Regions from separate parts of the Thioalkalivibrio sp. ALM2T genome, predicted to be linked through region 1. Evidence: riboswitches for the same ligand, from Rfam matches in the RefSeq annotation. Region 1 holds a riboswitch; each other region holds the start of a gene.
The links. Region 1 has a riboswitch for cobalamin ahead of bluB (5,6-dimethylbenzimidazole synthase). Riboswitches for the same ligand answer to the same signal wherever they lie in the genome.
Positions count from the first base shown of each region.

Region 2: linked by a shared signal. The riboswitch ahead of F816_RS0104790 (TonB-dependent receptor domain-containing protein) and the one ahead of bluB (5,6-dimethylbenzimidazole synthase) in region 1 are both predicted to bind cobalamin.
Region 3: linked by a shared signal. The riboswitch ahead of F816_RS0104685 (porin) and the one ahead of bluB (5,6-dimethylbenzimidazole synthase) in region 1 are both predicted to bind cobalamin.

Region 1 covers NZ_KB906556.1:290,236-300,437, reverse strand. The annotation lists gene F816_RS0101360 (hypothetical protein) at 1-268, opposite strand, end outside; gene F816_RS0101355 (ABC transporter ATP-binding protein) at 274-1,140, opposite strand; gene F816_RS0101350 (iron ABC transporter permease) at 1,140-2,111, opposite strand; gene F816_RS0101345 (cobalamin-binding protein) at 2,245-3,117, opposite strand; cobalamin riboswitch at 3,308-3,572, shown strand; gene bluB (5,6-dimethylbenzimidazole synthase) at 3,666-4,439, shown strand; gene cbiB (adenosylcobinamide-phosphate synthase CbiB) at 4,436-5,338, shown strand; gene cobD (threonine-phosphate decarboxylase CobD) at 5,349-6,356, shown strand; gene F816_RS0101325 (cobyric acid synthase) at 6,356-7,840, shown strand; gene cobU (bifunctional adenosylcobinamide kinase/adenosylcobinamide-phosphate guanylyltransferase) at 7,837-8,358, shown strand; gene cobT (nicotinate-nucleotide--dimethylbenzimidazole phosphoribosyltransferase) at 9,133-10,194, shown strand; gene F816_RS0101310 (histidine phosphatase family protein) at 10,191-10,202, shown strand, end outside.
Region 2 covers NZ_KB906558.1:24,087-34,288, forward strand. The annotation lists gene F816_RS0104780 (cobaltochelatase subunit CobN) at 1-981, opposite strand, end outside; gene F816_RS0104785 (cob(I)yrinic acid a,c-diamide adenosyltransferase) at 1,106-1,660, opposite strand; gene F816_RS0104790 (TonB-dependent receptor domain-containing protein) at 1,665-3,479, opposite strand; cobalamin riboswitch at 3,621-3,849, opposite strand; gene F816_RS0104795 (hypothetical protein) at 3,909-5,807, opposite strand; gene F816_RS0104800 (cyclopropane-fatty-acyl-phospholipid synthase family protein) at 5,917-7,155, opposite strand; gene fnr (fumarate/nitrate reduction transcriptional regulator Fnr) at 7,446-8,177, shown strand; gene F816_RS0104810 (DUF2390 domain-containing protein) at 8,170-8,652, shown strand; gene F816_RS0104815 (DUF2058 domain-containing protein) at 8,724-9,293, shown strand; gene F816_RS0104825 (hypothetical protein) at 9,327-9,545, opposite strand; gene F816_RS0104830 (carbamate kinase) at 9,641-10,202, opposite strand, start outside.
Region 3 covers NZ_KB906558.1:76-10,277, forward strand. The annotation lists partial or broken gene F816_RS0104650 (transposase family protein) at 1-169, opposite strand, end outside; tRNA gene F816_RS0104655 (tRNA-Glu) at 299-374, opposite strand; gene F816_RS0104660 (hypothetical protein) at 406-630, opposite strand; tRNA gene F816_RS0104665 (tRNA-Ala) at 655-730, opposite strand; gene gltX (glutamate--tRNA ligase) at 773-2,179, opposite strand; gene F816_RS0104675 (DUF4399 domain-containing protein) at 2,323-2,772, shown strand; gene F816_RS0104680 (cytochrome-c peroxidase) at 2,837-3,841, opposite strand; cobalamin riboswitch at 4,041-4,254, shown strand; gene F816_RS0104685 (porin) at 4,368-5,492, shown strand; gene F816_RS0104690 (cytochrome c) at 5,513-6,073, shown strand; gene cobM (precorrin-4 C(11)-methyltransferase) at 6,182-6,946, opposite strand; gene F816_RS0104700 (cobalamin biosynthesis protein) at 6,946-7,404, opposite strand; gene F816_RS0104705 (bifunctional cobalt-precorrin-7 (C(5))-methyltransferase/cobalt-precorrin-6B (C(15))-methyltransferase) at 7,383-8,618, opposite strand; gene F816_RS0104710 (cobalt-precorrin-6A reductase) at 8,623-9,435, shown strand; gene cobJ (precorrin-3B C(17)-methyltransferase) at 9,408-10,178, opposite strand; gene F816_RS0104720 (precorrin-2 C(20)-methyltransferase) at 10,175-10,202, opposite strand, start outside.

The DNA.
Region 1 (10,202 bases):
CGGCTTGCGGGTCGGGCGGATGACCCGTGGTCAGCGTCCAGGCGAGGCCATTGGGGCATTCCGGCAGGGAAAAGCGAACGCCACCGTTGATGAGTTCCCGATGGACGCGAAACTCCCCCCACAGGCAGTACACGACACCGGCATCGGGGCCCTCGTCGGCGATCAGCGTATCGATCGCGCCGCTGGCGTCGGGTAATACGGGCACGGTGAGGCTTCGCTGCAGGCTTTCGGCATTCAGGTCGGAATGCAGGGTGCGGAAGAATTCCATAGGGATTACTCGTTGCGGGGCAGGAAGACGGGCAGGCCGTCCACCTCGCCCACGCTCAGGCGTTGGTTGTACAGGCGCTCCAGTGCACTGGGCACCAGCATGGTGGCCGTGGGGCCCCAGCACGCCTGTCCGTCAGGGAATAGCAGAAGCAAGTGATCGCAGTAGCGCGCCGCGAGGTTGACGTCGTGCAGGACCAGCACTGCGCCTCGGTTTTCCTGACCGACGATGGCCTGCACGCGGTTGAGCACGGCCACCTGATGATGCAGGTCCAGCTGGCTGGTGGGCTCGTCCAGCAGGAGCAGGCTGGGATCTTGGGTCAGGACCGTCGCGATCGCCAGGCGCTGGCGTTCCCCGCCGGACAAGGTGTCCACCATGCGGTCCTCGAGGTCAGCGAGATCCATCGCCGCGAGTGCCGCACGGGCGCGGGCGTAGTCCTCGGAAGACTCGATATCCCAGGGCCGCAGATACGGGTGGCGTCCGATCAGGGCCGTCTCCAGCACCGTGGCGGGAAAGCCGTCATGGTGGGTCTGGAAGACCAGGCCCAGGCGACGGGCCAGTTCCGCGCGGGCGAGGGCCGCAATGGATTGTCCCTTGATCTTGATGGTTCCGGCACGCGCGGCCCGCAGGCCGGCGAGGGTCTGCAGGAGGGTGCTCTTGCCGGCCCCATTCGGGCCCAGGATGCCCCAGCACTGGCCCGGATCCACCGTCAGGTCCAGCGGCGAACCGGGCGGCCGCTCGGGCACGTCGATGACGAGGTCATGCGTCGCGAGCAGGGTCTTGGGCCCCGGTTCCTGGTGGACGCTGCGCGCGCCCAGGCCCGGTGTGTCGTGTGGCTGGGTCGCCGCGGGGGCTGGGGGAGGTGTACGCGGCATCAGCGGCTCCGGTAGAGCAGGAACAGGAACACCGGGACACCCAGCATCGCGGTGATGACGCCCACCGGCAATTGCTCCGGGGCGATGATCGTGCGGGCCAGGGTGTCGGCCAGGGTGAGCAGGATGCCCCCGCCCAGGGCCGAGGCCGGCAGGATCACGCGCTGGTCGTTGCCAAAGATCAGACGCAGCATGTGCGGCACGATCAGCCCGACAAAGCCGACCGCGCCGACCTGGGTGACCGCAGTCGCGGTGATCAGGGCAGCCACGACATAGATCGTCCATTCCACCGGGCGTACGGCCACTCCGAGGGCCGCGGCCTGCATTGGCCCGCGCGCCAGGACGTTCAGGGTGCGCCCAAAGGGCAGGGCGAGCAGGGCGACGACCACGAGTACGCCCCAGGCGGGGTAGGGGTTGCGGGCATGGGAGACGTCGCCCATCAGCCAGTACAGCATGCCCGGGAGCTCCGCGGTGGGGCTGACCGCGAGGATGAAACTGATCATCGCGCCCCAGCCGGCGGCCACCACGACACCGGTCAGCAGCAGGCGGGTCGGGGTCCAGCTGCCCGTGCCGTGGGCCAGGCCGAACACCAGAATGGTGGACAGCAGGGCACCCACGAAGGCCGCGGCCGAGACCGAGAACATAGACAGCCCCGCCAGCATCGCCAGCAAGGCGCCCACCGAGGCGCCGCCAGAGAGCCCCAGCACGTAGGGATCGGCCAGTGGATTGCGCAGCAGCACCTGCATGAGCGCTCCGGCCAGGCCCAGCAGCCCGCCGGCGGCGAACGCGGCCAGCGCGCGCGGCAGGCGCAGCTCCAGTACCAGGGTGCTGTGCAGTCGCGAGGCCTCGCCGAAGAAGACACTCAGCAGGTCAGGGAACGGAATCTGCACGCTGCCGTAAGCCAGTGCCACCAGGACGGAGAGCACAGACGCGGGCAACAGCACGCCGAGGGCCAGGAGGAACGAACGGGTCAAGCGGGAGCCCTCCGCTCCAGGCGGGCGAAGCGGTGGATTGCCGGAACGGCGGGAGCGCGGCCTTCAGCACACGTACAACGCTCCTTCATTGGTGTCCCGCAGTATCCGTTGCGAGAGACCGCGAGGCGGACCGTCATGGTGATGGGGCGGGACGGCGTGTGCGGGCGCGTTCGAGTTCTTCGCACATCAGGGCGGTGCCTTCCGCGATGCGTCCGGTATGGCGTTGCAGGAGCGAAGGGGGAATGAAGAAGAGATTGTCGCGCTGGACCGCGGTCATGTCCTCCCATTGGCCCCAGGCGATCACCCAGTCGGGGCGGTCCTCGCCCATGCCGCCGCCGATGATGACCTCGGGGTCGGCATCCAGTACGGCTTCGCGCCCAATGCGCGGCACCAGGCGGTCGAGATCGCCAAACACGTTCACGCCGCCACACACGGCGATGGCCTCGGCGATCAGGTGGTCGTCATTGACCGTCATCAACGGTTGCTCCCACACCTGATAGAACACGCGAATCGGATCCCGGTCGCCGTACGTGGCGCGTAGCGCGTCCATTCGGTCCAGGAAGTCCTGTGCCGCGGCCTCGCCCTGGTCATGCGTGCCGGCCAGCGTGGCCATGCGCCGCATGCTCGAGGCCACACCCTCGAAGCTGCGCGGTTCCGATACATACACCGGCAGTCCCAGTTCGCGCAGGCGTTCGACCTGGGAGGCGGAGTTGCCGCTCTTCCACGCGATCACCAGATCGGGGTCCCTTTCCAGTACCCGTTCCAGGTCAATCCGGCTGTAGCCGCCAATCCGCGGGATGGCCTCCGCCTCGGGCGGATAATCGCTGTACTGCGTTGCGCCCACGATGCGGTCCCCCGCACCCACGGCAAACAGCACCTCGGTGATGTGCGGGGCCAGGCTGACGATGCGCTCGGCAGGCTGCTCCAGATGGACCTCGCGGTCATCGTCGTCGGTGACCGTAATCGAGTCCCCGATTGCGGGCAGCGGGGTCGAGAGCAGGCCCATGAGGCAAGCGAGCAGTGGAGTTCGAGAAGTCCAGAATTGCATGAGTTTACAGTCGCATTGGATTGGTTATTCAAGCGCCTTCGAGCCGGCTGGTGAGCCGTCACCAGGCGTTGGACTAGCGGGGCATCATAGCAGCAAGCCTGGGGCGCCTCGGAGCGTCAATTGGTCGGCAGTGGGCTTGCCGCGTATGATTCACGCTTCGCTGCCAGGTGCCCGGGTGATTGGTCGCACGGGTTAAACGGGAAGTCGGTGCAGGCGCGGGATCCTCCTCAGCTCCATGCCGACGCTGCCCCCGCAACGGTAGGCGAGTGGGTTCGCGGGGTGCTCCATCAGGCACCGCGGACCTCGGCAAGTCGAAAGCCACTGGGCCGCACGTGGCCCGGGAAGGCGACTTGCCGCCCCGGATTGCCGGGGATTCGCGAGCCCGGAGACCGGCCTGGACGAACTTTCTGCGACCGCGCGGTGGGCGAGGGTCGGTAGGCATGGATCTGTCATGACCATGCCCCGATTCTTCTGCATCCGCGTCGCGTCGCCCTGACGGTAAGCCGATGCAGTCCGATTTGCCCGCCAACGAGAATCCTTCCCGGCCCGATGCGGATGCGGCTGCTTCGGGCTTTGCCCAAGATGAGCTGGCGGCCGTCTACCGGGTGATCGCGGAACGCCGCGATATGCGCCACTTTCGACCGGACCCGGTTGATCCGGCGGTGCTGCGGCGCGTGCTTGAGGCGGCGCATCGTGCGCCGAGCGTCGGGTATATGCAGCCCTGGCGCTTCCTGCGCATTACCGACCCGGCCGAGCGCGAGGCGCTGCATGCCCACGCGGCGGAGGAACAGGCCCGCACCGCACAAGCCTGTGGCGAGCGCGCAGCGGAGGTGCATCGCTTGAAGCTGGAGGGCATCCGCGAGGCGGGCGAGCTGCTGGTCGTGGCCCTGACCGATGGCCGCGAGCGCTACGTGCTCGGCCGGCGGACGCTCCCCGAGATGGACCTGTGTTCCGCCGCCTGCGCGATCCAGAACCTGTGGCTGGCCGCCCGCGCCGAGGGCCTGGGCATGGGCTGGGTCTCCCTGTTCGATCCGGACTGGCTGGCCGATCGGCTGGACATGCCCGAAGGCGGGTACCCGATCGCGGTGCTGTGCCTGGGGCATGTGGAGCGCTTCTATGACCGGCCGCTGCTGGAGACCGCCGGCTGGGACAGCCGCCGCCCGCTGGAAGACCTGGTATTCCAGGACCGCTGGGGTGCGGCGTGCGAGCTGGTCGAGTCCCCGGATGCGCGGGAATCCGTCACGGGTCCGGATGGGGCATCCGGGCGCGGCCCGGCATGAGTACCTTTCTGATCCTGATGGGCGCCCTGGTCCTGGACCGACTGTTTGGTGACCCTCGGTGGTTCCACCCGCTCGCCGGATTCGGCCAGCTCGCGGCCTGGGCCGAATCGCGTTGGCATGCGCCGAGCCGTGCACGCGGAGCGCTTCTCCTCGCGGCGCTGGTCCTGCCTTGGGTGGCGCTGGCCGCACTGGGCGCCTCGCTGGCCTGGGGCTGGCTTCTGACGCTGGTGATCCTCACGCTGGCGATTGGCTGGCGCAGTCTGGACGAGCATGCGGAGGTGGTGGCCGAGGCCCTGGAAAGGGATGACCTGTCTGGGGCGCGCACTGGTGTCGGCATGTTGGTCAGTCGCGACACGGCGGCCCTGGATGAGCGCGGGGTGAGTGGCGCCACCATCGAGTCGGTGCTGGAGAACGGCAACGACGCGCTGTTCGCCACGATCTTCTGGTTCCTGGTGGCCGGCGCGCCGGGCGTGGTCGCCTATCGCCTGGTGAACACGCTGGACGCGATGTGGGGCTATCGCAATGACCGGTTTCGCTCGTTTGGCTGGGCCGCCGCGCGCCTGGACGATGCCATGAACCTGATCCCGGCCCGGCTGACGGCACTGGCCTATGCCCTGGCGGGGCGTGGCCGGGACGCGCTGCAGTGCTGGCGCGAGCAGGCCGCCGGCTGGAAGAGCCCGAACGCGGGGCCGGTGATGGCCGCGGGGGCGGGTGCGCTGGGCGTGGTCCTGGGCGGAGCGGCGCCCTATGGCGGGCAGCGCGAGTGGCGACCCCGCCTGGGGATGGGCCGCATGCCCGACGCGGCAGGCATTCGCCAGGCAATTACGCTGTTGGATCGTGCGCTGGCCATCTGGATGGCCTTTATTGTGGCCGGGGTGATTGTCGTTGTCCTGTTCTGAGGCCCAATCGATGCAGACGCCGGAGCCGAAGGCGCTGATTCAGGTGCACGGGGGCGGTATCCGCCAGGCGGCCGCGCGCTACGGGATCCCCAAGGCCGACTGGCTGGATCTTTCCACGGGCATCAACCCGCATGGCTACCCCGCAGGCGAGCTTCCGCCAGGGGCCTGGGCGCGCCTGCCGGAACCGGACGACGGCCTGGAGGCCGCGGCCGCCGCCTATTATGGGGCCGGGGCGCTTTTGCCGGTGCCCGGTTCCCAGGCCGCGATCCAGCTGCTGCCCGCGCTACGGGAAGGCACTTCGCGCGTGGGCATCCTCGAGCCCAGCTACAACGAACACGCTCGCGCCTGGCACGGGGCCGGGCACAACGTCGTCCCGCTGGACGGGGATTCGATCGAGGCCGCATTGCCCGGCCTGGACGTGCTGGTGCTGGTCAACCCCAACAACCCGACCGGACAGCGGTTCGACCGCGCGGACCTGCTGGCGTGGCATGCGGCCCTGGCCGCGCGCGGCGGCTGGCTGATCGTGGACGAGGCCTTCATGGACGTGACACCGGAGGCGAGCCTGGCGCAGGAAAAGCCGCGGAAGGGGCTGGTGGTGCTGCGCTCGCTGGGGAAGTTCTTTGGCCTGGCCGGGGCGCGCGTGGGATTTGTCATTGCGGAGGACACGCTGCTCACGCGACTGGCCGCCCGGATGGGCCCGTGGGGTCTTGCCGGACCGTCTCGCTGGATCGCCACCCAGGCGCTGTCGGACCGGGCCTGGCAGGCCGAGACACGCGGCATGCTCGAGGCACGTGGCCAGCGCCTGGCGGACTTGCTGCGCGACCAGGGGCTGGAACCCGCCGGCGGCACCGCGCTGTTTCAGTGGTGCCGCGTGGACGATCCCGCGGGCTGGCAGGATCGCCTGGGCGCGCAGGGCATTCTGGTTCGGCGGTTTGATGAGCCGGGCAGCCTTCGTTTTGGCTTGCCGGGACAGGAACACGAATGGAAGCGCCTGGAACAGGCACTGGGGGCGTCCTGATGGGTACGACGCTGATGGTGCAGGGCACGACCTCGGATGCCGGCAAGAGCGTGCTGGTGGCGGGACTGGCGCGCGTGCTGTACCGGCGCGGGCTGTCGGTGGTGCCGTTCAAGCCGCAGAACATGGCGCTGAACAGCGCGGTCACTATGGATGGTGGCGAGATCGGGCGCGCCCAGGCCCTGCAGGCGGCGGCCTGTGGCCTGGAACCGCATACGGACATGAACCCGGTACTGCTGAAACCCAGCTCGGACCAGGGCGCGCAGGTGATCATCCACGGCCGGCCGGCGGCGGAGCTGGATGCCCGGGCCTACCACGACTACAAGCCAGTGGCGCGCGAGGCGGTGCTGGCCTCGCATGGCCGACTGACCGCACAGTACGACCACGTCCTCGTGGAGGGCGCCGGTTCGCCGGCGGAGATCAACCTGCGTGCCGGCGACATTGCCAACATGGGCTTTGCCGAGGCCGTGGACTGCCCGGTGATCCTGGTTGCGGATATCGACCGGGGCGGGGTGTTCGCGCACCTGGTGGGCACGCTGGCGCTGTTGAGCGAGACGGAGCGCGCGCGGGTACAGGGCTTCGTGATCAACCGCTTTCGCGGCGATATCGGCCTGTTGCAACCCGGCCTGGACTGGCTGGAACAGGAAACCGGAAAGCCGGTGCTCGGCGTGATTCCGTACCTGCACGGGCTTTATCTGGATGCCGAGGACGCCCTGCCGCGCGAGGCGATGCCCGAGAAGGCTGCGGATGCGTTGAAGGTGGTCGTGCCGGCACTGCCGCGCATCTCCAACCACACGGATTTCGATCCGCTGCGTCTCCACCCGGCAGTGGACCTGCGCTTTGTTGGTCCAGGCGAATCCCTGCAGCCGGCGGATCTGGTCATCCTGCCGGGCTCGAAGGCCGTGCGTGGTGACCTCGCCTGGCTGCGCGAGCAGGGCTGGGAGGCCGCGCTGGAGCGGCATGTGCGTTATGGCGGGAAGGTGCTGGGCATCTGCGGCGGTTTCCAGATGCTGGGGCGTGCGGTGCACGATCCCGATGGGGTGGAGGGCCAGCCGGGCTCCACCGCGGCGCTGGGCTGGCTGGATATCGAGACCCGGCTCGCCCCGGAGAAGCACCTGGAACAGGTGAGCGGCGACCGCGTGCTGGATCGGGAGGCCCGCGTGGAAGGCTACGAGATCCATGCGGGCGTGACGACCGGCCCGGGCCTGGGGCGTCCGGTTCTGCAGCTGGAACACGGCCCGGATGGCGCCCGCAGCGAGGATGACACGGTGGCCGGAACTTATGTCCACGGCGTGTTCGATACAGCGGACGCCGCCGAGGCCTTGCTCAATTGGGCGGGAATGCGTACCGGGATGGACAAAGGGGAAGACCTGGCAACGGCGCGGGAGCGCGGCCTGGAACGCCTTGCCGATTCTCTGGAAGAACACCTGGATATGAAATACATACTGACCCTTCTGCAAGCCGATTCGACGGATCCGGTCGCATGAAGACCCTGGTGCTGGGTGGCGTGCGCTCGGGCAAGAGCCGGCTGGCGGAACAACTGGCGGCCGCCAGCCGCCTGCCCGTGACCTACGTGGCGACGGCGCGCGCGGATGACGCCGAAATGGCGCGCCGGATCGAACGCCACCGCGCGGACCGGCCTGCAGACTGGGGCCTCGTCGAGGCCGACACGGGCCTGGCCCGGGCGCTGGAGCAGGCCGCGGGACCGGAGCAGTGCCTGCTGGTGGACTGCCTGACCCTGTGGCTGACCCAGCTCCTGTGTACCGATGACGAGTGCCGGATCGAACGTGAGCGCGAGGCCCTGATCGAAACGGTTCCACGCCTGCCGGGCACGCTGGTATTCGTCTCCAACGAAACCGGCATGGGGATCACGCCGATGGACGCATTATCCCGCCGCTTCGCCGACGAGGCCGGCTGGCTCCACCAGCGCCTGGCGCCAACGATGGACCGCGTTATCCTCACCGTCGCCGGCCTCCCGCACGTCCTGAAGGGAGACCCGCTGTGACAGTACGGCATATAAACACTCCGCCCTCTAGGCACGCATACACGGAGGCTGGTCGCCCATCACCACCGCTACACTCCGGCCCCAACCGACATTTCCGTTACTCATCCCTTGGCATCCCGGCCACCCAACGCTCGTCATCCCGGAAACCGCACAGCGGTTATCCGGGATCTCCGTCGTTGGCAGGTGGCACGGACGTTAGGGGGTATCCCCGACGTGGGGAGATCCCGGCTCTCCGCTTCGCTGCGGCCGGGATGACGCGTAATGGGTAGCCGGGAGGGCGAGAAGTAATGGGCTGGGATGACAGTTGACCGGCCGGCCAGGATTCCTGTTCCAGACGGTCGGATGCCGCCCCCAACGTCGTCATCCCGGAAACCGCGCAGCGGTTATCCGGAATCTCCATCGTTGGCAGGTGGCACGGACGTCGGGGGGTATCGCTGGCGTGGGGAGATCCCGGCTCTCCGCTTCGCTACGGCCGGGATGACGAGAAGTGATTGGCTGGGATTTCAGATGGGCAGGCGGCCATGATTGGTGTGCCAGGCAGTCGGATGTTTCCCCTAACGTCGTCATCCCGGAAACCGCGCAGCGGTTATCCGGGATCTCCATCGTTGGAAGGTGGCACGGACGTCGGGGGGTATCCCCGGCGTGGGAGATCCCGGCTCTCCGTTTCGCTGCGGCCGGGATGACGGGAAGTAGCCGGTCGGGATGGCGAGGAGTCATGGGCCGGGATGACGGGCAGTGGCAGAGCACGCACGAGAGACAAACGAGGATCAAGAAGTGACCGAAGACTGTGACTGGCTGCAGGTGCCACCGGCGCCCCTGAATGCAGAGGCAGGCCAGGCCGCCGCGGAGCGGCAGGCCCAGCTGACCAAGCCGCCCGGGTCGCTCGGGCAACTGGAGGCGATCGCCGAACGCCTGGCCGGCATGCAGGGCGTGGAAAAGCCCAGCCTGGAGAAGGTGCACATCGCGGTGTTCGCCGGCGATCACGGCGTGGTGGCTGAGGGCATCTCGCGCTTTCCGCAGGCCGTGACCGCCCAGATGGTCGCGAACTTCGCCACGGGCGGGGCGGCAATCTCCGTGCTCGCGAGGCACCTGGGCGCCTCCATCGAGGTGATCAACCTGGGCACGGTCGCGGAGCCGCCCGCCGTTAGCGGTGTGCAGCAACTGAACCTGGGCGCCGGCACCGCGAACCTCGCACGCGAACCGGCCATGACGCCGGCCCAGCTGGAACGCGCCCTGAACGCCGGCCGCCAGTGCGCGGAACGGGCGCGGCGGGGTGGGGCGCAGATATTCATCGGCGGCGAGATGGGAATCGGTAACACGACCGCTGCCGCGGCACTCGCCTGTTCGCTACTGGCCCTGCCGCCCGTCGATTTGGCCGGGCCCGGCACAGGGCTGGACGCAAATGGCGTCCGCCACAAGGCCGAGGTCATCGAACAGGCGCTACAGACCCATGCGGCCGTGCGGGGCGACGCCCTCGGCAGCCTGCGCTGCCTCGGCGGCTTCGAGATTGCGGGGCTCGCCGGGGCGTATATCGCCGCGGCCCAGATCGGCCTGCCGGTGCTGGTGGACGGCTTCATCAGCACCTCGGCGGCGCTGGTGGCCGAGCGCCTGTGCCCAGGCACGGCGGACTGGTTCTTCTATGCACATACCTCGGCGGAGCCGGGTCACCAGCGCCTGTTGGCGGCACTGGAGGCCGAGCCCCTGCTCGATCTCGGCATGCGCCTGGGTGAGGGGAGCGGGGCGGCCACGGCCGTGCCCCTGTTGCGCCTGGCCTGCGAACTGCACTCCGGCATGGCCACCTTCTCCGAGGCGGGTGTTAGTGGAGAGGGTACTTGAGCGCCGGG
Region 2 (10,202 bases), on a different contig from region 1:
CGCCAGACGGATCCCCTTGACCACCGGCACGTCCAGCTCGCCAAAGGCCGCGGCCACGGCCTCGCGGTTGCCGCCCCCGCCGACGACAAAGTCCTGCAGGCTCACGATCCCGGCCAGCTCGGCCGGGGCCGCGCGTTCGGCCAGCTGCTCCACCGCCTCGCGGCTGGCGCCACCCCAGCGCGCCAGCACGGCAAAGCACTGCAGGCCGCGTTGTTCCAGCGCCTCGCAGCTCGCATCCAGCAGCGCCCGATCACCGGGCCGGTCGCCGGTATCCAGGTCCAGCAGCGCGACAGCCGGCCCAGCGTCGAGTCCAAGATCCCCGGGATCGGCTCTCGAGACCCCATCCCGGTAATAGCGGATCGTCTCGCGCGGGTCCGGTTCGGGGACCTCGATCACATGGCCACCGGCCGCCGCCAGCCAGCGCATCAGCCCTTCCATGCTCTCCGGGGTACGGCCCTGATAGAAGGCACGGCCTGTCAGCCAGTCCACCTGCTCCGCAAAGCGCTCCTTCTGAGTCGTCAGATGTTCCCGCGGGTCCACTCCGGGTTCGGGGTTCTCCGCCAGCTCGGTGCGCGCATCGTCTTCCAGGCCCGCCAGCACGAACTCGCCATCCAGGCGCGACAGTGCGGTCAGGCGGCGTTCGCTATTGATCGCCAGCACCGCCGCGCCGTCGGCTGGCGGCTGCTCGCGCAACAGGCGCTCCAGGCGCCCGGCCTGGTCGCCGAACACGGCGGCCACCAGTACTGCATCGGCCTCGGCCCACAGGGCCGCAACGGCGGCGTCGTCCTTGTCGGCCAGCTGCTCCGGTGTGCGCAGAACGACTTCCGCGTTGGGATGGGCCTCGAGAAAGCGATGGGCGCCGGCGGCAACCTCGGCCGCCGAGCGATCCGACACGATGCCGGTGATCTGTGGACCGGCCCACGCCGACCCCGCCCACAGGCAGGCGGCAAGCAATAATAGGGTGCGTTTCCAGATGGACATACGGATGACTCCGGAGAAACTACAGACCGCTGCACAACAGGCAAGCGGTCGGGAAACGCTGAACCTTCAGCGCTTCCCGACATGCCGGTTAAGAACAGACTGAATTTGGGGGTACGGGCCGGATTCAGCCGCGCTGATTGGCCGGCTGCCAGAGGACTTCCGCGCCGTTCTCGTGACGCGCGAGCACGCGGCAGAGCACGAACAGCAGATCCGACAGGCGGTTGATGTAGGCCAGGGAATTTGGCCGCAGCGCCTCGTGGTGGTTGAGCGCCACCAGCCGTCGCTCGGCACGGCGGCACACCGTCCGCGCGATATGGCAGTCGGCCGTGGCCGGACCACCACCGGGCAGGATGAACTCCTTCAACGCCGGAAGATCGGCGTTGAAGCTCTCGAGCTCGACATCCAGCCGCTCGACCGAGGCCTCCGGAAGTGCCTCATGGCCCGGCACCGCCAGCTCCGCCCCGAGATCGAACAGCTCGTGCTGCACCAGGGCCAGCGAACGACGCACTTCCTCGGGCAGATCGTGGACCAGAACCCGGCCCACGACACTGTTCAACTCGTCCACATCACCGAAGGCCTCGACCCGGTGGCTGTCCTTGTCCACCCGCGAGCCATCACCCAGGCCAGTGCGGCCCTCGTCGCCGGTACGCGTCGCAATCTTCGACAGTCGATTTCCCATGGTCTTACCTCTGCTGGTAGCGGAGCTTCACAAACGCGGCCCGCCCCGGCTGGTTGTAGTCAACTCCATCAAACGAATTTCTCGCGACCACGTAATCCCGGTCGAACACGTTGTCAATCGAGGCCTCGACTCGCCACTCCGAATTAATCTGGTACCCAGCGCGCAAATTCACCAAACCGTAACCAGAGAGCCGCTCATCATTGGCGCTGTCGTTGTATGAACGGCTTTTTGCAATGATGGAGCCCCCAAACGAAAAGCTTTGGATCTGCCTATCCAGATCGAAACGGGCAGTTACCGGGGACCGACGAGGAAGTTCATTGCCTGTGGCGCGATCCTCTGCATCCAAAAGGGTCAACGAAGCGCGCGAAATCCAACCTTCACGTTCATAACCACCCTCCAGCTCAAGTCCGGAAATCCTCGCTTGGTCAACATTCTCAGGCGGCCAAACTGGAATCATTTTTTCCACTCGGGACTGGAAGATTGCTGCGTCCAGATACCCTTGCGAAAAACTGGCTCGTAGGCCTATTTCAACCGTTTCAGACTCTTCTGCTTGAAGTTCCGGATCGCCCGCCCCTGGCCAATAAAGTTGATTAAATGTAGGCGCATTAAAAGCGGTACCGTAAGTGGCTCGAAGACGTATGGTATCTGTTGCCTGCATACCCCAAGCCAACTGCCCTGTTACCTTGTCGCCGAACTGCTCATTGTCGTCATAACGCAAGCTTCCCTCGAGGTCATGACGGCCCACTCCAACCTGCGTCACTGAGTATGCGCCAACGTTGTACCGCGAATTTTCAACATAGTCGGTGGTGCTATCCACCCGGTCTTCGTACGCATCGATCCCGGCAATCAAGTAAACATGGTCCGTTATCTCGATATCGTTGCGCCACTCCACGGCATCGCGTTTCGTATCGAAGCGCGACGAAAAGACACCCTCGCTAAAGTTATCGTTCTCGTCGCGACTGTGACTGACACTGACCTCGGTATCCCAAAGCGGGGTCACGGGCACGCGCAAGCCAGCACGAAGCCCGGCATGCCGAAAATCGGTTTCATCCTCGGAACCATCGAATTCGGTCCTACCTTCTGAGTACAGCACGCTACCGAAAACCTCCACCCCATTACCCAGGCGGTGCGAGACCTTGGTAGCCAGCGAGGTATTTTCATAGCCATCGCGGTCTTCGTCGCCCACGCCATCCTGGACATTGATTCCGTCTGTGTTGAAGTGGCTGACTGAGAAGCTATAACTCGTATTATCGTTGCCTCCGGCCACGCCGACACCCGTCTCCCAGGTGTTGAAGCTGCCGCCGCCGACAAACGCGTTGACCTTCGGCGGACCCTTGCGCCCCTCGCGGGTAAACACTTGCACCACGCCACCGATGGCGTCGGAGCCGTAGATACTGGTGCGGGGCCCGCGAACGATCTCCACGCGCTCAATCTCTTCGGGCGGCAGGAACTGCCAACTTGCCCCACCTCCCGTCGCAGGCCCCATTCGAACTCCATCGACCAGCAGCAGGGTGTGTCCAGAGCTCGCCCCACGGGTGAAGACCGAAGTGGTCTTGCCGAAGGCGCTGTTCTGGGAGGTCTCGATCCCGGCGCGACCTTCGAGCAGATCGGTGAACTGTTTGGGTTGCAGCCGCTCGATCTCTTCACGGTCGATTATGGTGACCGATGCCAGCGTCTCGTCGACGGTCTGAGCGATGCGACTCGCCGTCACCTGGACGGTGTCGAGGGTCTGGGCTTCGGTTTCGGGGGCGTCCTGGGCGTGTGCCAGGGCGGGGGTCATGGCCAGCAGAATGGCCGAGGAAAGTGCTGTGCGTTTCATGTCGTCCGTGTCTCCCGGCGAGCCGCCCGCACGCCGTTGATTCGTCGGGATCGCGCAGACAGGAGGAAACAGACACGAGGGGGATCGGCCAGGGCCGGCGAACGGCTGGGCTCGATCATCCGCCTCGCATGCCCTCCGCATGCCGCGCGATCATTCCCTGGCCGGTCTCCGGGCTGACGAGCGTTCCGGTGCGGCGCCTTCCCGAGCGTTTGCTCAGTGACATATGCCGCGACCATCAGAGACCTTGGTCTCTCGCTCGATCACCGTTGCGGGGGCAGCGTCGGACTCGCCCATCAACATGGGCTCACCGATCTTCCCGTTTAACCCGACCAGCAAACGCCGACCGGGCACCAAGGAACGGCGCGAACCTTACACAGTTGGGCGCAAAATTACCAGTCGAGAGGGCGCTGGGTGGCCCCGCCTTTCCGATCAACGCCGCCGACGCTCCTCGGCATGCAGGTAGCGTGCGCCTCGCTTGAGGAGCCGCCCCCAGGTCTTGTCCTGCAGCATGGCGTCGAACTCCGGGGAGCGCTCGGCCCGCAGTGCGACCGGATGTGAGTCGTCGCCGGGGTGGGTGGCCAGCATATCCATCCGCTCGCGGTTGGCGCCGTAGCGAGCAACCAGGAAGTCGCGCATGGAATCGCTCAGCGGCAGGTGATAGATACGGGTCAGCCGCATCGCCAGCCATTCGGCCATGCGTCCCAGGTCCTGGCGCACCTTGCGCACCATGGCGGAGCCCAGACCGGCCTTGGCATCCGCGCTCATGCCCACGTACAAGCCCCCGAGGTAGGCGGCGGGGTTGGCATAGATGGCGCGCTGGATACTCGGGTTGGTCAGGTCCACCAGCGGTTCCAGGATCAGCGCCAGCTGGATGCCGATACGCTTGGCGGTTTCCGCGTCCAGCACAGACCCGCCCAGGTAGAAAAGCTCTCCCTGTCGCTCGATCTTCAATTCGCTGAGATAGTTGCAGAAGGCATTCGCCAGCTTGAGCTTCTGATCGTCGCTCAGTTCGATCAGCTCTTCGCTGACCCGAATACCCCGCACGCTGCGCTTGAACCAGCCCTTCTCGCCCTTCTTCTCGACCTGTGCTCGCCGCAGGGCTTCCCAGCGCTCCACTGCGTTCGTATAGCGGCTCTGGGCCTGCATCAGCTGGTCGCGCGCCTCGCGCAGATCCTCCACGCGCCGCAGGGCGAGCCCCAGCAACTGGCCCTCGGACGAATGCTCCCCGGGTTCGAGGTCTTCCAGCCGCTGCAGTGCCTCGAGCACCTGACGTCCAAGACTCACCACCGGCTCGCGCAGGGCCTGAGGTTCCAGGCCGGAGGCCTCGCTCTGTGCCAGCAGCATGCCCAGAGAGCGCAGGCGGCTGACCACCCCCGCCTGCGCCACCCGAAAGCGATTGCCCTGCGATTCCAGGCGGTCCAGCGCCGCGCCCAGCTGCCATCCACCGGACCACTCGAAGCTCAGTCGCTTGATCTGGCGCCCGTTCACCAGTTCGAACGCCAGCACGAAGATCGCCTGCACGTCCTCAAGCGTGCAGCGCGCCAGGTCGTCCGCATCCGCCGCGGAGAACAGCCGGTCGAGGAACTGGTCCACGCGCCGCACGCCGTCCTCCTGGGTCGGCGCCATGCCCCGCAGGCGATCACGCAGCAGGTCGGCGACCTCCGGGGCCTCGTGGTGCAGCTTCTCCAGTGCCGCGAGTCTCGAATCCTCGGTCGCATCCACCAGATCGCCCACGCGCGCGCGCAGACCCAGGCGGCGATAGATTTCGATCTGCTCCGCGGCGGCAGCCAGGCTGGCATCGCCGGTCATCTCGCGCACCGCGACCGCCACGGCCTCGGGGGCGATATCCACTTCGTGCAGAAGGACTTGGGCTGCCTTGCGCCGACGCATGTCCGGGGTCATCTCTCCCATCGCCAGGTCGCGGGTGACGAACAGCAGATCCGGCAGCAAGTCGATGGTGTTGCGCAGCTGATCGCGCGAGCGCTCCTGGCGCTTGCCCCGTGTGGCATCCGCGACGAAGCGCGCGACCAGGCCGATGACCCCGAACAGCAGGGTGTAAACGGCAAAGAAGATGAAGTTCTGTGCCGGGGCGGCGTGGCCAAAACCGAGGAAGTAGCCGCCCTGCATCGCCAGGAACGTGACCGGCCCGGCGGCCCACAGCAACTGCAGGAAGTTCAGCGACCAGGGTACGCGCCGTGCGGTGGCAGCCACCTCGGTAATGCGGCTGCGCCCGGCCGCCTCGATCAGGACGTGCTCCTGTGACGGTCCGGTCGCCTCCGGCGCGTCCTGGCCCTGCTGCTCCCTGCGTTTGCGAATCCGACCGAACACCCGCCCTGCTCCAGAACGTGTCAACGCACCCGACGTGGGTACGGAGTGACCCTTAGTGTAGGGAAAGCGGGTTCAGTTCGCGCGGTTGGCGCACGCAGCGCGGGTGCGGTCAGGCCGCGTCGCTACGCCCGCCCCGGGCCTCCCCGGGCGGTGTGGAGATCACTTCGGGGGCATCGTCCCGATAGAGGTAATCGCGGGTCAGCGGCACCGCATCCTGCTGCTTGGCCATCTGCACGTGGAAGACCACCTGATCCCACCAGCGGAAGGTGCCCTCACAGCTGGCCAGGTAGAACTCCCACATGCGGCAGAAACGCTCATCGAAGCGTTCGACGGCCTCGGCCCGCACCTTCTGGAAGCGGCGATACCACTCGGCCAGAGTCTCGGCGTAATGCAGGCGCCAGAACTCGATATCGGTGGTGTACAGCGGCGTGGGCTCCAGCGCGCCCATCACCTCGGACAGGGCCGGCGTATACCCGCCCGGGAAGATGTACTTGCTCAACCACGGGTTGGAGGTGCCAGGCGGCTCCTGGCGCCCGATGGTGTGCAGCACCGCGATGCCTTCCGGCTTCAGCAGATCATGCACGCGCCGGAAGAACGTCTCGTAGTTGGGCGTGCCCACATGCTCGAACATGCCGACGCTGACGATGCGGTCGTACTGGTCGTCGTGTTCGCGGTAGTCCTGATAGAGGAATCGCACCCGATCCTCGAGCCCCCGACGCTTGGTCTCGTCACGGGCAACCCGCAGCTGCTCCTTCGACAGCGTCACACCGTCTACCTGCACGTCGGCATGCTCGGCGAGATGGAAGGCCAGACCGCCCCAGCCGCAACCGATGTCGAGCACGCGCATCCCCGGCTCCAGCATCAGCTTCTTGCGCAGCATCGCGCACTTGGCCTGCTGCGCCTCTTCCAGCGTCATATCCGGGCGCTCGAAATAGGCGCAGCTGTAGAACATGCCCTCGTCCAGGAACTGACGATAAAGCCACTCATCGACGTCGTAGTGATGGGCGATGTTCTGGTAGCAGCGTGCCACCTTGTTGCCCTGCTCGATCAGGGCCCGCAACATGCGCACTGCGGGGTTAACCCGCTGCTTGAACATCGGCGCGAAGTTGCGCATGGCCACGTCGAGGAACACCTGCAGGCCCTCGGGGCCGGGCGACCACAGGCCATCCATGTAGGTCTCGCCCAGCTGGAAGCCCGGGTCGCGCCCAATCTTGCGTAACGCCGCCTTGTCATGCACCTGCATGGTGACTTCCGGAGCGCCGTTCCCGAAACGCTGCTCACGGCCATCCGGATGCCGCAGCACGAAGGTCCCGTAGCGTATGTATTGCTCCAGTAACCGCTCGATCATCGCTACACCTGTCCTTGTTCTGACGGTCGGGTCTCTCAGCCCCCACGCGTAATGCCGACCCTGACCATGCCGCAGATTTTAGACTCAGTCTAATTACCGATGGCCCACATTGTCCACGCAGCCGTCGGAGGGAGGGGACCCCGACTCATCTCGGGGCGCGGCCCCCTGCCCGACGGCAAAACCTTCTGTAATCGCCTACAACTCTTGGGGACAGTACCGCATTCCCGCCCCCGATGGCATACCCCGAAAATCGCTTTCCCCAACGTCGAAAAAACGGCTACCCTGCACCCATGACGCTACGACCCACCCAAGCCTGCCAGCACTGCACCCTCCGCCAGCTCTGCCTGCCTATGGGCCTGCCCCAGGATGAACTCTGGCAACTCGACCAAATCGTCCAGCAACGCCGGCCGATCGCCAAGGGTGCTCCCCTCTTCACCATGGGGACCAAGTTCGAAGCGCTGTACGCGGTCCGCACCGGGGCACTGAAAACGGTGCTGATCTCGGATGACGGGACCGAACAGATCACCGGTTTCGCGCTGGCCGGAGACCTCCTGGGGCTGGACGCGATCCATTCCGGCAAGCACCCGGTCAGTGCCATTGCACTGGAGTCCACCAGCGTCTGCGCCGTGCCCTACGGCCATGTCGACGACCTCGCCGGCCGCCTGCCGACCTTCCGCCAGCACATGATGAGCGTGATGAGCCAGGAACTGGCCCAGGACGAAAGCCTGCACGCCTTGCTCGGCCAACGTACCGCGGAGCAGCGTCTGGCGACCTTCCTGATCGCCCTGTCGGAGCGTCATCGCGCCCGCGGCCTGTCCCCCGAACGGTTCTACCTGCCCATGTCACGGGCAGACATCGCCAACCACCTGGGCCTGACCCAGGAAACCATCAGCCGGCTGTTTACTCAGCTGCGCAACCAGGGCGTAATCAACCTGCACACCCGGGACCTGGAGATCCTCCAGCCCGACGGCCTGCGCAACACGGCCGGGGTCACCTTCACTTCCGCCGCGAGCAGTGCCTGAAGCCGGGGTCACCCCGGAGCCGGCCACGGACTTCGACGCCTTCTGGGCAGTCGCCGACGCACTGTGGGTCGATGCCACCACTCGCGAACGTCTGATGCGCTGGCAGGACGAATATGGCGTGGACGTGATGCTGGCGTTGTTTGCCCTGTGGTACCCGCAGCCCCTCAGACCCTCGCAATGGCGCGTACTGCGGCAAACGGCCCGGCGCTGGCAGTCATCCTCCACCGAACGCCTCCGCGCACTGCGCCGGCGGCTCCACACCCCCGAGCGCACCGCGCTCTACCGCGCGGTGCTGGCACTGGAGCTTCAAAGCGAGCGGCTCGCCGGCCTGCAACTGCTCGCGGAGGCCGGGCGCCTGGCGCCGCAGACCACCCCTACATTCACCATCGACCGCCAGCGCCGATTGCACACCCTGTTCCCCGATCTGCCGGACGCCGAGATCCGCGACGGATTGCGCGAGTTCATGGCCGCCTGAACAGCACGTGGTGCACGCAAGGCCGCATTCCGGCTATCCTCCCCGCACATTGACCGAACACGGCAGGATTCATGTCGGATGATCTGCGCAGTCAGCTCCTGAAAACGGGGCTGGTCGACGAAAAACAGGTTCGCCAGGCCAAGTCGCAAAAGCACAAGGCCCAGAAAGGGAACGCGAAGAAGAAGAAGGACCGCAACACGGGTCCGGAACCGGGCGTGGCCGAGGCGCGCAAGGCCGAACAGGCCGAGCGTTCGCGACAGAAGAACCGCGAACAGCAGGAACGTACCGAACGCCGGGCACGCCACGCGCAAATCCGCGAACTGGTCAGCACCCACCTGGCGCCGATTCCCACCGGCGATGCCGCGCTGGATTATCACTTCCAGCAGGGCGGGCAGATCCGCCACCTCCCGGTGACCGCCGACCTGCAAAAGCGCCTGGCCGACGGCCGCGCCGCGCTTGCCGGCCTGGATGTGCGCCCGGAAAAGGGGTTCCGGGTCATCCCGCGCGAGACCGCCGACCGCATCCGCGAGCGCGATCCGGAATGGCCACTGGTCATCCCCGCCGAGGACGAAACCGGATCGGAACCTGCCCCGGACGACCCATACAAGGACTACGTCGTACCCGACGACCTCATGTGGTGACCGCAGGGGAACCCCCGCAGGCCAGCGATCCAATCAGTCCGTTGCGCGCTTCACGTCCGCGGCGGGCATGCCGCTTTGCTGCGGGCGCCGCGCCTCGTCACTGGACATGTCCTGCGGCGTGATCCCGCCCTGCTCCAGGCCCTGGGCGGGGCCGGCCGACTCCTCCGGCTCGCCGCTGCCACAGCCTAGCGCCAGCAGACCCACGGCCGTCAGACCGATCACCAGGGGGGCGGCTCGCTGAATCTCTCGCATCATCTTCACTCTTGATCCATGTGTACTCGAAGCCTGCAAACTCTGCGGCGGGCGCGCAACATCGAGTGTAACAGGCGGGGGTTCCGGCAAGGGCTTCAGGCGGCGCCCACCGGCAGGATTCGGGTCCCCGCCTGCCCGGCCAGGATAGCCGCGGCGTCCTCCAGCGAACCGATCCCGACCCGAATGCCGCCCTGGGCAGCGCGCCGTGCAGCCTCCATCTTCGGCCCCATGGAACCGCCCGGGTACGCCGCCGGATCCACGGCCGTAACCAGAAGCGCCTTCAGGCGCCGGGCGTCCGGCGTGCCCCAGTCCATGTAGACGCCGTCGACATCGGTCAGCATCAACAGCCAGTCCGCCCCGACATGCGCGGCCAGGCATGCGGCCGTCAGGTCCTTGTCCACCACGGCCTCGATTCCGTATAGACGCCCGTCGCCGTCACGCGCGACCGGTACGCCGCCGCCCCCGGCACAGATCGCCACCGACCCGCCATCCACGAGACTGCAGACGGCCTCCATACCCAGCAGGCGTTGCGGCTCCGGCGACGCCACCACCCGCCGCCAGCCCTCGCCGTCTGGCGCCACGTCCCAGCCACGCTCGTTGGCCAGCCCGCGGGCGCGGGCCGCACCCCAGGTCGGGCCAATGAACTTTTCCGGGTGG
Region 3 (10,202 bases), on a different contig from region 1:
TCTCGTGCACCTGCCGGGTCCGATGACCGCAGCGTTCGCAGTGCATCCACTGCCGCGTCGGCTTCAGGTGCAGCTCCAGCGTGCCGCCGGCCTCCTCCGGCCAAACTGCACGCTCCAGCCGATAGCCTTCCCAGCCGCCCAGCTTCTGCAACGTCTTCTTGTCCAGCATCGCTCTCTCCCGTGTCCTTCCTGGCTCCACGTGAGACTACGATGCCCTTCAGCGGTCGAACACCTCCCCGGTATCCTTCGATGAACCAAAAAAAGGCCCGAACCTTGCGGTTCGGGCCTTTTCGGGATATGGCGTCCCCACGGGGATTCGAACCCCGGTCGCCGCCGTGAAAGGGCGGTGTCCTAGGCCTCTAGACGATGGGGACGTAGAGGCAACGTCTTCTTCTTACTTTCGTCTTACTCGGGTGGGCCCTTGGGCCGGTCTTCCTCGCTACCTGGTGCGCGATGCAGAAGCGTCGTCACCAGACCGTTGAACACCAGCAAAAACCCGACCGGTACCAGCGCGATGAGGGGCTTCGACCAGGTCTGTTCCCCGGTGAGCATCAGCCCGAATCCGCCGATCAATCCGATCACTGCCAGCACCAATCCAACGTAGAGCGATATGACTCCAAAACGATGCATTAATGAACTCGCAGTACCCCTGAGTGGTGGAGCCAGGCGGGATCGAACCGCCGACCTCCTGCATGCCATGCAGGCGCTCTCCCAGCTGAGCTATGGCCCCGTGTCAGGCGAGCGCGTACTGTAGCCAGCACCCCCAAATGTGTCAACCCGCTGCGGCGGAAATTTTCTGCAACGCACGGTCGATACGGGCCAGAACGCGCTCGCGACCAATGAGCACCAACGTGTCATCGATGGGCGGGGACACCGTACCGCCGGTCAGGGCCACGCGCAGGGGCTGCGCCACCTTGCCGAGCTTGAGCTCCAGGCGCTCGCCGGTGTGCACCACCACCTCGTGCAGCGCCTCCTTCTCCCACGCCCCGAGAGCGCTGAAGCCATCGTGCAGGGTTTGCAGCACGGGCTGCGCCTCGGCGGTCAGCTGCTTGCGCGCCGCCTTCTCGTCGTAGTCCTCGAACTCACGATAGAAATACACACTGTTTTCGGCCATCTCGCGCAGGGTACGCGCCCGCTCGCGCTGTGCGATGACCACGTCGCGCAGTTCCGGCCCTTCGGAGGGATCGATCCCCAGCTGTCCCAGGTGCCAGCCCAGTTCCAGCGCGACGTGGTCCGGGTCCAGCGTCTTGATGTAGTGCTGGTTCAGCCACAGGAGCTTGTCCGGGTTGATGGCGGAGGCGGACTGGTTCACGTCCTTGATATCGAACAGGCGAACCAGTTCGTCCAGTCCGAAGATCTCCTGGTCGCCATGCGCCCAGCCCAGGCGCACCAGATAGTTGAGCAGGGCCTCCGGCAGGTAGCCCTCGTCACGGTACTGCATGACCGACACCGCGCCGTGGCGTTTGGACAGCTTGGCGCCGTCGGGCCCCATGATCATCGGCAGGTGGCCATAGCGCGGCGGCTCCACGCCCAGCGCCTTGAGGATGTTGATCTGGCGCGGCGTGTTGTTCAGGTGGTCATCCCCGCGCACCACGTGGGTGATGCCCATGTCCATGTCGTCCACCACCACCGTCAGGTTGTAGGTCGGCGAGCCATCCGAGCGGGCGATGATGAGATCATCCAGCTCGTGATTCTGGAACGCGACCTTGCCGCGCACCATGTCGTCAACGACCGTCACGCCCTCGTCCGGCGTGCGAAAGCGAATGACCGGCTCCACGCCCTCGCGCGGCTCGGTACGGGCGCGGCAGCGACCGTCGTAGCGCGGCTTCTCCTTGCGCGCCTTCTGCTCCTCGCGCATGGCGTCCAGCTCATCCTTCGAGCAGTAACAGCGATAGGCGTGGCCGGCGGCCATCAGCTGGTCGATCACCTCCCGGTACCGGTCGAAGCGCTCGGTCTGGTAGAAGGGGCCGTGGTCGTAGGTCAGACCGAGCCAGTTCATGCCCTCCAGGATCGCGTTCACCGACTCCGCAGTGCTGCGCTCCAGATCGGTGTCCTCGATGCGGAGCACGAAGTCGCCGCCGTGATGACGGGTGTACAACCAGGAGAACAATGCGGTACGGGCACCACCAATGTGCAGATAACCGGTGGGACTGGGGGCAAAACGGGTACGGAAACTCATGCGCGGGACACTCGATTACGGGTAGTGAGCAAAGGCGCCTAGGGTAGCAGAACCCTACAGGGCGATAACCCGGTAGCGCGGTTTCCACCGGCTATACTCGAGACAGGCCAACACACGGGCCCCTATCGCCCGAAGGAGTCGTGATGAAATCCGTTTCGCTCACCCGCCTCGCGACCATCGCTCTGGTCACTGGAGGATTCGCCCTAGCCGCAAGCAGTGCGGCCAGCACGGACCGCGTTCCGGCGCCCGAAGGAGCCAAGGTGTACTTCATCAGCCCGCAGGATGGCGACACCATCGAGAGTCCCGTGCGGATCCAGATGGGCCTGCGCGGCATGGGCGTGGCCCCGGCCGGCGTCGAGGCCGACAACACCGGGCATCACCACCTGTTGGTGAACCAGCCGCTGGACGAGGTCGACCTGGATGCCTCGCTCCCCTTCTCCGACCACAAGCGCCACTTCGGAGGCGGTCAGACCGAAGGCGAGATCGAACTGGAGCCGGGTACTCACACCCTGCAATTGCTCTTCATGGACTACCGCCACCTCAGCTTCGACCCGCCAGTGACCTCCGACAAGATCACCATCACCGTCGAATAGGCGACACAAAAAAGCCCCCTCCGGACCCGGAGGGGGCTTGGCATCGCCAGTGGCGACCGGTCGCTTACGGCAGTGACGGGATCTCGAACTGCGGCATGTCACCGGTCAGCGCATGCATGAAGGCCTCCAGGTCCGCAACTTCATCGTCGCTGAACTCCATGCCCAGCATCTCCTGCCCCATGATGCGGATCGCCTCGTCCAGCGTAGCGGTCTCGCCGTTGTTCATGTAGGGATAGGTCAGCGCCACATTGCGCAGGGTCGGGGTCTTGAACGCGAAGCGGTCGCTCTCCTCGCCGGTGACCAGGTAGCGGCCCTCGTCCTCGGAGCCCGGCACCTGGATGCGATGGAAGTTGCTGTCGGTCAGCGCTGGGCCACGGTGACAAGCCACACAGCCGTTATCGGCGAAGAGTTTCATTCCGCGCATCTGCTGCTCGGACATTGCGCCCTCGTCACCCACCAGCCAACGATCCAGCGGCGAATTCGGCGTGTTCAGGGTGCGCTGGAAGGTCGCCAGGGCCTTGGCCACGTGATCGCTGTTGATCACGTTGTCGCCATCATAATCCGGATAGGCGGCCTCGAACTTCTCCTGATACTCGTTGAATTCTTCCAGCCGTTCGATCGCCTCTTCCAGAGGCATCGCCATCTCGATCGCATCCTGGATCGGGCCCAGCGCCTGGCCTTCCAGGTCGTCCTCACGGCCATCCCAGAACTGCGCGGTGAAGAACCCGGAGTTCAGCACGGTCGGGGTGTTGCGTTCGCCCACCTGGCCGTCATGGCCCACCGCGCGCGGAATCCGGTCCGCCCAGCCCAGCGCCGGGTTGTGGCAGGTCGCGCAGGAGATCACACCGGAGCTGGAGATGCGCGGCTCGAAGAACAGCATCTTGCCCAACTCGATCTTCTCCTTGGTCATGGAGTTATCGGCAGGGATCGGCGGCAACGCCGGCAGCGGCTCGAACACATCCCGGTACTGGGAGTAATCGGTATCCGCGACGGCGGGTGCGGCCACGCCCAGTGCCAGGGCGGTGCAGGCCGAAAGGATGGCGCTGCGCAGATAGGAACGTCGGATCATGGCGGGTCTCCCTGAGATTGGATCAGCATCGGCGAAGACCGATATAGACTCGGTCCAAACCACCTGAATCCCACCCTATCGACCCGGGATTCGATCGACCAGCGAAATCGCCCCCACCGTTGATCCAGATCAATCAACCCGGTTCGTCGTTCATGAAGCGCGCCTCTTGCCAGCCTCGTTGGCCCCCAGTAACCTGCGCCCCGCCTCCAGGTGCCCTGGCGTTCCATCGCCGGGGATAATCGGGAAGCCGGTGCGCGAACACCCTTTCGCAATGCCGGCACTGCCCCCGCAACGGTAGGTGAAGACAACGGATCGAGAACCACTGCGCCGCGACCCGGCGTGGGAAGGCGATCCGCCCGGGCACCCCGCCCGCTTCACGAGTCCGGAGACCGGCCAGGAGGGAACCCGACGCTGCGGTGGGCAAGCGGGCGGGTCGGGCTTCTGTGTCTACTCCCCGACCTCCCCTGGCTGACCCTGCGTCGTTCCATCCACGACGCACGGGGTGTGCGTCCCAGGGAGACAAACCTTGAACAAACCGACTCGACGACCCGGCCGATTGCCACTCCTGGCTCCGGCCCCGACCCTTCTCGGCCTGTTGATCGCCAGTGGCGGGGCTTCCCCCCTCCAGGCACAGTTCGAACTCGGCAGTGAAGCCGACGGGCTCGCCGTCACACTGGACCCGCTCATCCAGGGCCGCTACGCCATCGAGCGTGGCGAGGAGGACGCCACCAGCGAATTCGACTTTCGCCGCGCCTGGCTGGATACCACGGGCACTCTCTTCCATCCCGATCTGAGCTTCCGCCTGCAGCCCGACTTCAGTAGCGGCGAGCTCTCAATGCGCGATATCTGGCTCCAATACTCGCTGACCGAGTCCCTCAACCTGCGCGCCGGCCAGTTCACCGTACCCTTCGGCCTGCCGCGGGACATTGGGGGACCCAACCGCCTGTTCACCGAACTGAGCATCGCAGGGAACCAGTTCGAGGTTCCGGCCGGACGGGATACCGGTGTCACGCTTCTGGGGGGTAATGGCGAGGACCGGGCATGGGCCGTCGGCGTGTTCGATGGCCGCGGCCGCCTGGACCAGCGGGACGACCGCCCATCCACCTCCGGCCACCTGTTCAGCGCCCGCGGGGCCTGGGCACCCGTGGGTGCGGTCCCGCGCGACAACACCACGGTCGGCAAGCCCGTGGAGCGCACGCTGGCCCTGGGCGCCGGCCTGCAGGCGGCGAATCGCAACCACCTGCGCGACTGGACTCGCGGGCGGGAAGACCGGGTGGACCAGCAGCGCGCCGACTGGGTCACCGCAACGGCCGACAGCGTCGTCAAGTTTGCCCGCACCGCGATCTCATTTGCCGCCTTCCGCCGCGACGTATCGCCCGATCACGGACCCTCCTACCACGACCTGGGCGCCGAACTCGAGCTGGCCCAGGCACTGCCCTGGGAGGGGATCGAGGTCGCCGCACGCCACGCTGTGCTGCGCCACGACGCCGGCGACGACCTCGGCACCGACGAGCGCTGGCAGCGCGAGTGGGGCGCCGGCCTTAACTGGTATCACCGCGGCCAGCGACAGAAGACCCAATTGATGTGGCTGGACCGCGATGCCGACACCTCGGCCTGGGAACTGCACCTCCAGCACCAGTTCCGCTTCTGACACCGGAAAGGAGATCCGACATGACTCGAACCACCTTTACACCGGCCCTGTGGGTGACCGGCCTTGCCCTGATCCTGTTCGCCGGAACTGGCTCCGCCAGCGACGGCGAGGTCACGGTCCCGGTGCCCGGGCCCTGGGGCGACGACTACAGCGAGACCCTGGACGACCCGGCCACGGTGGACGCCACCGAGGCCTTCCAGCGCTTCCGCCAGCAAAGCATGCAGGGCACCTCGGCCACCTACCGCAGCATCGAGCAGATCCTGCGTTATGACGCACCGTTCGCCGAGCGCCTGCCCGAGCTGGCCGACGAACTGGCGCGGCGGGCCGACGACATCGGCACCTGGTTCGCGCGCGAGACCCCGGCGCGGGACGGCGAACCCGGCGCTCTGCCCGCAGCCTGGGGGGACCCGGAGTTCGCCGAATACAAGGTGTCTTACCGCGAGGCGGCGACCGAGCTACAAAGGAAGGTGGATGCGGCTGAAGACCTGGAGGACCCGGCGTTCCAGCTCCGCGCTACCGAGGCGCTGAACGGCGTACGCCACCATTGCCTGGCCTGCCACGACAACTTCCGACGCCGCTGATTCCCGCGACCACTACGGGGCCGCCGCGTGGCGGCCCCTTCGCCTGCAAGCAGGCTCCTACGTGGCAAGAAACCGTAGGAGCCTGCTTGCAGGCGAACACCCTGCCCCTCAGTCGCAATCCATGCCGCGATAGCGGCGCACGTGCGCCGGGTCGTACAGGGCGCTGTCACGGAAATCGTCCGGGTCCAGCGCCGGCCCCACCAGGATCAGCGCCGAACGCCGCGTCGTCAGTGTCTCCGCCCGTTCCACGATGTTGCCCAGCGAACCGCGCACCACGGTCTCGTCCGGCCAGCTGGCGCGAAACACGATCGCCACCGGGCAGTCGCAGCCATAGTGCGGCCGCAGGTCGTCCACCACTGCCTGCAGGTTGTGCAGCGACAGGTGGATCGCCAGGGTGGCCCCGGTCGCCGCGAAGCTCGTCAATTGCTCGCGTTCCGGCATCGACGACGCCCGCCCCGGCGTGCGCGTCAGCACCACCGATTGCGCCACCTCCGGCACGGTCAGCTCGCGCCCCAGGGTCGCGGCCGCGGCGGAGAACGCCGGCACGCCGGGCGTGATGCTGTAGTCGATCCCCGCCGCCTCCAGACGGCGAATCTGCTCGCCCAGCGCGCTGTACACCGACAGGTCGCCGGAGTGCAGGCGCGCCACATCCTGACCCGCCGCGTGGGCGCGTTCGATCTCCTCCATGATCGCGTCCAGCGTCAGCGGCGCGGTGTTGACCACCCGCGCCCCCTCCGGGGCATGTTCCAGCACCGCCTCCGGCACCAGCGAACCGGCGTACAGGCACACCGGGCAGGCGGCGATGCGATCGCGCCCGCGCAGGGTCAGCAGATCCGCCGCACCGGGGCCCGCTCCGACAAAATGAACCGTCATCACTGCTCCTCGAATTCACCAAACGTTTCCACCACGGCCACGGCACAGCTGGCCCGCGGCGACAGACGGCGCGGCAGCAGCAGCCGCGCGCCCTTGCCGGCCGCCGCCAGCGCCGCCGCCTCGGCCGCCGAGCCGACCCCGGCGACGGCCCGCGCGCGCGCCGACTCCGTGCGCAATGCGCCGTCGCAATCCGTCAGCGCCGCCGCCGACGGGAACACCAGCGCCAGCTCCAGCCCTCGTGCCACTGTCGCCAGCATGTGGCTGTCGCGCTTGTGCGCCGGCGCCGCCAGCTGCCGGGCCTCGATCCCCGCGACGCGCTGCGCCGGCAGCACGGCGCGGGCCGCGGCCAGCGTCTCGCGGATCAGGCCCTCCAGCTCCTCGGCGGCACAAGCCGAGGCGAAGCCGACACCGGGCACCAGCCGAACCCCGGCCGTATTCAGGTGACGCGCAGCGACCACAGCGTCACCGGCCGCAGCGGCTTCCAGCCCGTCATCCCGCCCAGCGGTTCCGCGCGGCTCACGTTGATGCGGGTCAGTTCGCCGCCGTGGCGCTCCTGCGCCGCCGCCAGCACCGCATCGCCCTCGACGGTCACGCTGTTGGCCACCAGACGGCCGCCCGGGCGCAGGCTCTCCACGCAGTGTTCCACCAGCCCCGGCGTGGTCAGGCCCCCGCCGATGAAGATCGCGTCGGGCGGCGCCAGGCCGTCCAGGGCCTCCGGCGCGCGCCCGTGAACACATTGCAGGGCCGGCACCCCCAGCGCGCTGGCATTGCGCCCGATCCGTTCCAGACGCTCCGCACGCGGTTCGATGGCCACGGCGCGGTTGTCCGCATCCGCCAGCGTCCACTCGATGCCGATGGAGCCGGAACCGGCGCCGATATCCCACAGCCGCTCGCCGCGACCGGGGGCCAGCAGGGCCAGGGTCACCGCGCGCACCTCGCGCTTGGTGATCTGGCCGTCCTGCTCGAACTGCGCCTCCGGGCGTCCGGCGCTGGCCGCGATCACCGCGGCGCTCGGCGCCGCGCGGCATTCCAGGGCGATGGTATTCAGGGGATCCACCGCGACCTCGGGCCAATCCTGCGCGGTGGCGCTCACCTCGCCCTCGGCCGCCGCGCCCAGCTGCTCCAGCACGGTCAGGGTCGAGGCGCCGAAGCCCAGCTCGCACAGCCAGCGCGCCAGCTCCCCGGGGGTCTCGCCGTCGCGACTCAGGATCAGCAGGCGTGCGCCGTCGTGCAGCCAGGGCCTCAGCGCCTCCATCGGCCGCCCGTGCACCGACAGGCACCGGGTCTGCTGCAGCGGCCAGCCCATATGCGCGGCGGCCAGGCTGAACGCCGACGGTGCCGGGAACACCCGCGTGGCCTCCACCGGAAACCGCCGCATCAGGGTCGCGCCCACCCCGAACCAGAAGGGGTCGCCGCTGGCGAGCACGCACAGCGGCCGCCCGGCGCGCGCCTCGATCCAGTCCAGCGCGGTCTCCAGCGGCGACGGCCACACCAGGCGCTCCTGCTCCGGCTGCTCCGGCAGCATCTCCAGATGCCGCGCACCCCCGATCACCGTGGTCGCCCGCGCCACCGCCTCGTGGGCCTCCGGCGCCAGCCCCGACAGCCCGTCCGCACCCACGCCGACGATGTTCAGCCATGGCGTCCGTGCGCTCGGCCTCGCTACACTTGTCATCCTCATGACCTCCCGTTCATCCCCTTCCACGCACGAACCGCGCCCGCGGCGGGTGCTGGTGCTGGGCGGCACCACCGAGGCCGCGGCACTGGAACCGCTGCTGGACGGCCACCCGCGGTGGCAGGCCACCGTCTCGCTGGCCGGGCGCACGCGCAAGCCGGCGCCCTCGCGGCTGCCACGGCGCAGCGGCGGGTTCGGCGGCGCCGACGGCCTGGCCGCGTACCTGCGCGAACACGCGATCGACGCCCTGGTGGACGCCACCCACCCGTTCGCGCGGCAGATCTCGGCCAACGCGGCCGCCGCCACGCGCCAGGCCGGCGTGCCCCTGGCCCGCCTGACCCGGCCCGCGTGGGAGGCGGGGCCCGGGGACCACTGGGTGCGCGTGCCCGATCTGGAGGCCGCCGCGCGCGCCCTGCCGCCGCTCGGCCGGCGCGTGCTGCTGACCACCGGCCGCCAGCATCTGGAGGCGTTCGAGGCCGCGCCCGCGCTGGACTACGTGATCCGCACCATCGACCCGCCCGAGCCGCCGCCGGCCCTGCCCCGGGTCACCTGGCTCCACACCCGCGGCCCGTTCACCGTGGCCGACGAACGCCGCCTGCTGGACGAACACGCCATCGACGTGCTGGTGACCAAGGACAGCGGCGGCGCGGCCACCGCCGCCAAGCTGCAGGCGGCCCGCGAACGCGGCATCCCGGTGGTGATGGTGGAGCGCCCGCCGGATGCCCCCGGCGTGCCCCGCTTGCACACCCCGCAGGCGGTCCTCGACTGGCTGCAGGACCTGCCGCTCACTCACGGCGCGTCCGGCGCCTCGACATAGCGCGGGGTGTACACGTGCCGCCGGCCCGACGGGCGTTCCACCACCCGGGTGGACGCGGCGCCGACGATCACCAGCGTGCTCATGTTGGCCGCGGCCGGGTCCACCGCGCCGAGGCTGGACACCTGCACCTCTTCGCGTTCGCCGCGGCCCACCGCGGTGGCCAGCACCACCAGGGTGTCCGGTCCCTGGACCTCGCGCACGATGTCCAGCGCCGCGCCCAGCTGCCAGGGCCGCGCACGCGAGATCGGGTTGTAGAAGGCCATGGCGAAATCGGCCTCGGCCGCCAGCCGCACCCGGCGCTCGATCAGCGGCCACGGCTTGAGGTTGTCCGACAGCGAGATCGCGCAGAAGTCGTTGCCCAGCGGCGCCCCCAGCTGCGCGGCGGCCGCCTGCATCGCCGACAGCCCCGGGGCCACCTCCACCTCGACCGCGTCCCAGCGCCCCGGCTCGGCGCCGTCCAGGGCCTCGAAGATCGCGGCCGCCATCGCGAACACGCCGGGGTCGCCACCGGAGATCACCGCCACGTCGCGCCCCTCGGCGGCCATGTCCAGGGCATGCGCCGCGCGCGCCAGTTCCTCGCGGTTGTCCGAGGCATGCACGCGGTGCTGCGCCCCGGCCACCCGCTCCAGATACGGCCCGTAGCCCACCAGGTCGCTGGCGCGCTCGAGGATCGCGGTCACCTCCGGGGTGATCCATTCCGGCCCGGCCGGGCCGACCCCGACCACGGTCAGTCGCCCGCTCATCGCCGCACCCCCTCGCCGTGGATC